DNA from 2 places in the Vibrio syngnathi genome. Region 1 is predicted to be linked to the other one. Evidence: riboswitches for the same ligand, from Rfam matches in the RefSeq annotation. Region 1 holds a riboswitch; the other holds the start of a gene.
What was found. Region 1 has a riboswitch for cobalamin ahead of K08M4_RS02260 (cobalt-precorrin-5B (C(1))-methyltransferase). Riboswitches for the same ligand answer to the same signal wherever they lie in the genome.
Positions count from the first base shown of each region.

Region 2: it holds a riboswitch for cobalamin, as region 1 does, so the genes downstream of both, K08M4_RS00655 (TonB-dependent receptor domain-containing protein) here and K08M4_RS02260 (cobalt-precorrin-5B (C(1))-methyltransferase) in region 1, are expected to answer to the same signal.

Region 1 covers NZ_CP017916.1:449,738-453,155, forward strand. Annotated here, with positions in the region: gene K08M4_RS02260 (cobalt-precorrin-5B (C(1))-methyltransferase) at 1-1,175, opposite strand, end outside; cobalamin riboswitch at 1,282-1,412, opposite strand; gene K08M4_RS21920 (phosphoglycerate mutase family protein) at 1,423-1,887, opposite strand; gene K08M4_RS02270 (FecCD family ABC transporter permease) at 1,877-2,902, opposite strand; gene K08M4_RS02275 (ABC transporter substrate-binding protein) at 2,889-3,418, opposite strand, start outside.
Region 2 covers NZ_CP017916.1:131,822-135,239, forward strand. Annotated here, with positions in the region: gene trmA (tRNA (uridine(54)-C5)-methyltransferase TrmA) at 1-1,024, opposite strand, end outside; cobalamin riboswitch at 1,209-1,410, shown strand; gene K08M4_RS00655 (TonB-dependent receptor domain-containing protein) at 1,451-3,211, shown strand; gene K08M4_RS00660 (Dph6-related ATP pyrophosphatase) at 3,260-3,418, shown strand, end outside.

The DNA of each region.
Region 1 (3,418 bases):
TCATCAAAGTCTGTGGTTTGAATACCCACATCACTTCCTTTTGAGCAGAGATGTTCTGCTAACAGATCGCCATTAAAGTCGATCAATTTGAATTCAATGCTGACGTGATGTTTGACATACACAGCAGCGTGCTCTGCAGCTTGTTTGCAGAGCAAGGTAAGAAAGTCGTAATTAGGTGTCTCTTGGCCCGATTGGGCTTCTTTCCATGTATCGAGTACGTGGCGGCCTGTATTGGCTTGGCTAACCGCTTCGGAAAATTCACTTGACGCGCCCGATTGAGTGGCGAGATCGGCAAGCAATGAAAAGTCGATCGATTTACCGGATACGTGAGTCATCATGTGTCCTGCGACCATTTTTCCGAGTTTGCCTATCATGGCGACCACGGTAACTTTGCTCACTTGGTAGCGTTTCGCAGCGCGAAGTCCGACCCCAACAAAATCTCCAGCTTGGATAAAGCACATCGAGTCATAAGTGGGTAGCATGGCCATCGCTGACTTTTCGGTTCGAGAGCCTGTCGTGAGAACTAAGTGGTCTTGGCCATTTTGTTTCGCGATTTGTACCGATTGGCGGACTGATGCTGAAAATGCAGAAGTGGAGTAGGGCTTTACGGTCCCGCGCGTCCCTAAAATTGAAATGCCACCGATTAAGCCTAAGCGTGGGCCTATGGTTTCTTTGGCGCGTTCTTCACCGTCAGGGACACAAATTTCCACTGAGATACCGGCTGATTTCCTCTGACCATCGGTTGATTGATTCCACTCTAAGGTGATCATGTCGAGAATGTTTTTATGTGGAACGGGATTAATCGCCGCTTGACCAACAGGAAGCTCTAATCCGGGTAGCGTCACACGCGCTACGCCAACCCCCCCATCGATGTGAAAACCGGGGTCTGAATGCCAGCGGGCAATACTCTGAATATGGGCTTCGTGGGTGCAGTCGGGATCGTCTCCTGCATCTTTAACAATGCTGGCGGTCACCGCATCGTTGGATGTTTGGATAAACGCGACCTTAAACGTAGCGGGCTCACCATTCGGTAAAGTGATGGAGATATAGTCAGGCTGCTGTCCGGTTAACAGTGTTTGAACTGCCGCTCTGCTTGCTGCAGCTGCGCACGCACCTGTGGTAAACCCACTGCGGAGATCGGACTTATTTTTGGATCGTTTAACTTTTGTGACCACAGTATTCTTCATCTACGTTTGAGGTATTGACGAATACAGAGCGTTCCCTTGTTAGACAAGGTATGGATAGGTGTTGAGTTTTCCCGCTCGATATTCATGTATGCCCAGGTATTCTGACTTACGATGTTGAGGTTCTCATTGCGCTTTACTCCTTCCCAAGTCGTGTGACTCAGTGGTTTGTAAAGGGCTCATCGCTTACAGCTGCGGGTACAGTCCAGGAGTTACACCTGATTCCCTGATGTTGACGTTATATTTCGATATCTATTCTGAGGATTTCTCCGTTATTAGGTGTTTCTATGATTTGCTTTGGTGTCCCTAAACTGGCTAATGTTTTTATCCAGTCGCCATGTCCGAGCAGCAAAATAGGGTTCTCATTGTTGTGGTGACGAGAAATTCGTTGGATCCACTGAATAGCCATTGTTCTTCGTTGCTGTTCTGAATCGAACTCACTGAGCTCCATTTGAGAAATGACGGGCACTTTCAGGTAGCGTGCGATCGTTTTCGCGCTCGAAATAGCACGGCCTAATTGACTGGTGTAAATAGCATTGAGGGTCAATGACTTTTGAGTCGCGAGATAACGACCGACGTTATGCATCTGTCGTTTGCCTTCCATTGTCAGAGGGCTATCCAATTGATTCTGCATTTTGCCAATTCGGTTCCATTCGGTTTCGCCATGACGAATCGCAATGATGGTGAAGCGTTCAGCTTTCATTACTTTTCTCCATCAAAATGGAAACAATGAATAGTGCTCCAAACGCGGTGGTGACAACACCAAGAGGCAGTTCTTGAGGTGCAACCAAAGTTCTTGCCAAAATATCACTTAATAGCATAAGCAAAGCCCCAATCAGCCCTGAAGTGATGAGTAACTTTTTGTGTAGTGGGCCGATGATTTTTTTCGCGATATGAGGAACCATCAAGCCAATAAATCCGACGACACCGATGATAGAAACAAAACATGCAGTCGCAAAAGCGCAGACAATAAAGACACCAGTTTGCAAGCGTTTTGTATCGACTCCCATCGTTTGTGCTACGTCGTCTCCCGCAAGTAAACAATCTAATTGACGATGTTTTAAGATACTGAGGGCTATCAAGGCGAGAAGTCCAGCAAGCACAATTAACACATTGTCCCAGCGCGCATTCCCTAGGCCTCCTAACGACCAAAATAGAATCGAATGGGCAGCACGTTGGTCACCGTGGAAGACCAAGAAATTGGTTAAGGCTGTAAATAAGAATGAGATAGCCAGCCCAGCTAAAACAATTTGAGAAGACGCTTGCCCATTTACTTTTCTGACTAGAAATAGCACAGCCGAAGCCGAGATTATTCCGCCGATGAAAGCGGCGAGTGGAAGTGTCCAAATACCGATAGCGCTGCCGATGACTGTAATCACAAACACAGCTCCAGTCGCTGCACCAGATGACAATCCAAAAATGAAGGGGTCGGCAAGGTCGTTTTTTGTGACGGTTTGTAATAACGCCCCCACAATACCCAATCCAGCACCGCAAATAATCGCGATGATTGTTCTTGGCAAGCGTAAATGCAGTACCACTTGATCTATCGGAGAGTCGATCTGTTGACTCATCGCAGCTGAAAAAATCGTAGCGACTTGTGTAAAAGATAGATTAACGCTGCCTAAACTCAGAGAAAGCATCGCTAAGAGGGCAAAAACAGAACTGAATACGCAGGTGTTCAGTACGGTTCGGTTTAGGTTAGTACTAAGACTTGTCATGGATTTCTTGGATGCGCTGTGCCAGTTTTTCAATTGCAGCTATGTTTGCTGGCCCAGGAGTAATTTCCTCATAACGTAGAGGAAGGTATTGGGTCGTCTTTACCGCTGTGGTCAGTTTCATCGCTGGGTGTTGTTCCAAAAAGGCTTGCATGCCTTTAGCGCCTGTCCCATTTTGATAATCGAGAAGAATAATGACATCAGGGTTATGCATCGCAACTGACTCCCATGATGTGGTTCCCCAGCTGATATCCAGATCTTTCATTACATTGTCGCCACCTGCCGCTTTTATCATGGCGCTCACTGTCGCGTATTTCCCGGCAGTGAATGGTTTATCTTCCCCTGAATCATACAAAAAGACTTTAAGCGGAGTTTGATTCTTGGTTTGCTGTTGAATCTGTACTAATTGCTCTTTCCACGTGGAAATCAGTGTTTGAGCTCTGTCTTGATGACCAAATAAAGTCGCAAGGCGTGTCACGTCATCGAACATCTGTTCCATGCTAGCTGGTTGCTTATCTT
Region 2 (3,418 bases), 320 kb from region 1:
GCGTTTCGCTTAGAATATCTAGGTTCTCTTTCAATGTCTCAGGGTTACAAGAGATGTACATGATGCGCTCGTAACCTTGAACCATCTTACAAGTATCCACATCCATACCTGAACGTGGTGGATCAACAAAAATAGTGTTGCAGTTGTAGCTCTTCAGATCGATGTTTGCTTGTTGTAGGCGACGGAATTCACGCTTGCCTTCCATTGCTACGGTAAAGTCTTCTGCAGACATGCGGATGATCTGAACATTTTCAATCTTGTTCGCCGCGATGTTGTATTGCGCGGACTCTACTGACGGCTTCGCTAGTTCTGTTGCCAGTACACGTTCGAAGTTCTGTGCCAGTGCTAGTGAGAAGTTACCGTTACCACAGTAAAGCTCAAGCAAGTCGCCTTTGCTGTCTTGAGTGCAGTCGACAGCCCATTCCAACATTTTCTCTGCTACTTTGCCGTTTGGTTGAGTAAAGCTGTTTTCTACTTGCTGGTAGATGTAGCTATCACCATTCACATCTAGTTTTTCAATGACGTAGTCGCGATCCAGTACGATTTTCATCTTACGAGCACGGCCAATCAGGTTTAGATTAAAACCTTCATCGTTTAATTGCTGCTTAAGTGCTTTAGCATCTTGAATCCACTGTTCATCCAATTGACGGTGGTAAAGCAGTGATACCAAAATTTCACCACTTAAAGTCGAAAGGAAATCGACTTGGAAGAGCTTATGGCGCAGAGAATGGTTGTCTTTCATTGCATCCGTTAAGAGAGGCATTAGATCGTTGATCAGGCGGCTAGCCGCTGGGAACTGGTCTACGCGGTATTTTTCTTTAGTTTCTTGATTGAACATGACGTAATACATATCGTCACCTTCATGCCACACACGGAATTCAGCACGCATGCGGTAGTGTTGCTCTGGAGATTCATACACTTCCAGCTCAGGCACATTATATTCTGAGAACATTTCAGTAAGACGTTCAGTCTTTTCTACGAGTTGCTCTTGGTAGCGTTGCGGGTTTACTTCTAAATTCGCCATTGTTATGCCTTTTGCTGTCGTGCTTTTAAATCAAGAGCGCAGATTTTATTCAATCTCAGCACTATGTCCAGTGTTGTCCTAACAATGAGTAAAAGATCGTTCGTAAATAATAGCAATGTAATATCACTAAAGTTTTGTAGCACGGAAAATTTGAATATTGACTGGACAAAAGAAAGATAGCTTAATAACATCTTTGCAAGCTGGTGCTATCTAGATGTATAGATGGCTGAAAGGGAATCTGGTGGGAATCCAGAACTGACGCGCAGCGGTAAAAGAGAACGAGTATTCATAGACACTGCAAATAGCATTTTGTGGGAAGTCGAATATTAGGTAACCGAAAGGTTGTGCTCTTGAGTCCGAATACCTGCCAGCGGCCAAGCCACATAATGTGGTTTGGTAGGACTTTACGCGATTTAGGATCACAACATGAACAAATCCCTTTTAGCGGTTACTGTAGCATCGCTGCTTTCACCTATCTCCAATTTACAAGCACAAGAAGCATCTACTGACGAAACCATGGTCGTTACGGCTAACCGTTTTGAGCAAAGCACTCAAAGTACCACGCTACCTGTTGTAGTTGTTACTCGATCAGAGATTGAAGCGATTCAAGCTAATGATATTTACGAAGTACTACGTCGTTTACCTGGTATTCAGGTAGCGAGCAACGGTGGTTACGGACAAAAGCAGAGTGTTTTTGTTAGAGGTACTAACTCTGACCACATCTTAGTACTGATTGATGGCGTGAAAACAGCAAGTGCAACATCAGGAGGAGCAAATTTTGCTGCTATTCCACTAGTTGGTGTTCAGCGCATTGAGTTTGTGCGTGGTCCTCGAGCTGCAATTTATGGAGCCGATGCGATTGGTGGTGTAATTAATATTATTACAGACACATCAAGTTCAGAAGCAAAAGTTAGCGTAGGGTTTGGATCTGATTCATACAAAAAAGGCAGTGTGGCAGTGTCTGGTAATATTACAGACTCTACAAGTGGTTCTGTAGCTGTAAAGCGAGCAGAGACTGATGGGTTTTCTGTTCAAAACTCAGCAGGTGATCAAGACGCAGATGGACATGAAGTGACTGAGCTAGCGCTTGCGATAACTCATAAACTGAATGACGAGTTTAAGCTTAAGTTTAATTCTACTTACTCGGATGGTGAAACAGAGTACGATCCGAAAAATGCTAAAAAAGATCAGACACTTTACAGTGCAATAGGCCGTCTTAGTTATACTGGAGAAACGTTGTCGAGCAACTTTTCTTTAAGTAAAGCTCAAGATTCTAGTAAAGATTATTACTACAAAAGTACTTATCAAACGGATCACCAGGCCGTTGCTTTCACAAATTTATTCGCTGTGAACAATGAAGTTTCTATTGGTGCGGGCCTTGATTGGTCTAAAGATGACGTATCAGAGTCCTCAAAAGACTATGCCGAGAAATCTCGTACGAATAACTCGCTATATGTTAGTGGCTTTTATGACAACCAAACCGTACAAGCTGAATTAGCTTTACGCGGTGACGATAACCAACGCTATGGCAAGAATACTACATGGCAAGCGGGTTTAGGATATTGGCTAGCAGCTAATTATCGCGTGACGGCTAATGCTGGTACGGCATTTAAAGCACCGACATTTAATCAACTATATTGGCCGGGCTCAGGTGTACCAACACTGAAGCCTGAAGAGTCAAAAAACTATGAAGTCGCATTCGAAGCCCATCAATCATTAGTTGATTGGAGAGTGTCGGCTTACAAAAATGATATTAAAAACATGATAGTTGGATGGCCATCAAAAAACATTGGTGTCGCTGAAATTAAAGGCTTAGAGCTATCGGGAGAATTCGATACAGGAAGTTTCTCTCACCAAGTTAGCCTTGACTTTATGGACCCGACAGATAAAAGCGATGGGTCTCAACTTTTACGTAGAGCGAAACAAAATGCTAAGTGGAACGTGACGTATTTTGCGGACAACTGGCAGGCGGACTTGAGTTATTTATATCAAGGTAAACGTATGGATAGCGGCAATGTTGAGTTAGATGAGTACTCGCTAGTAGATATAGCTGCGAGCTACTTTGTGACGGATCATTTCACAATGAGAGGGCGTATTGCCAACCTTTTTGATAAAGATTACACGTTAGCTAAAGGGTATGAAACACAAGAAAGAAGTTTCTTTATAAACGCTGACTACCAGTTCTAATTAACAACTAAACCGCCTTCGGGCGGTTTTTTCTTATTGGATATATCAATGAAAAAGAAAGTCGTCATAAGTTGGTCGTCAGGAAAAGACTCTACCTTAGCGTTAGAGCGTCTACTTGAAAGCAACGAGTACGAAGTTGTTGCTCTCTATACTACACATGTTGGAGATGAAGTTCCTTTCCAAGTAACTCCTATTGAGGTAGTTGTA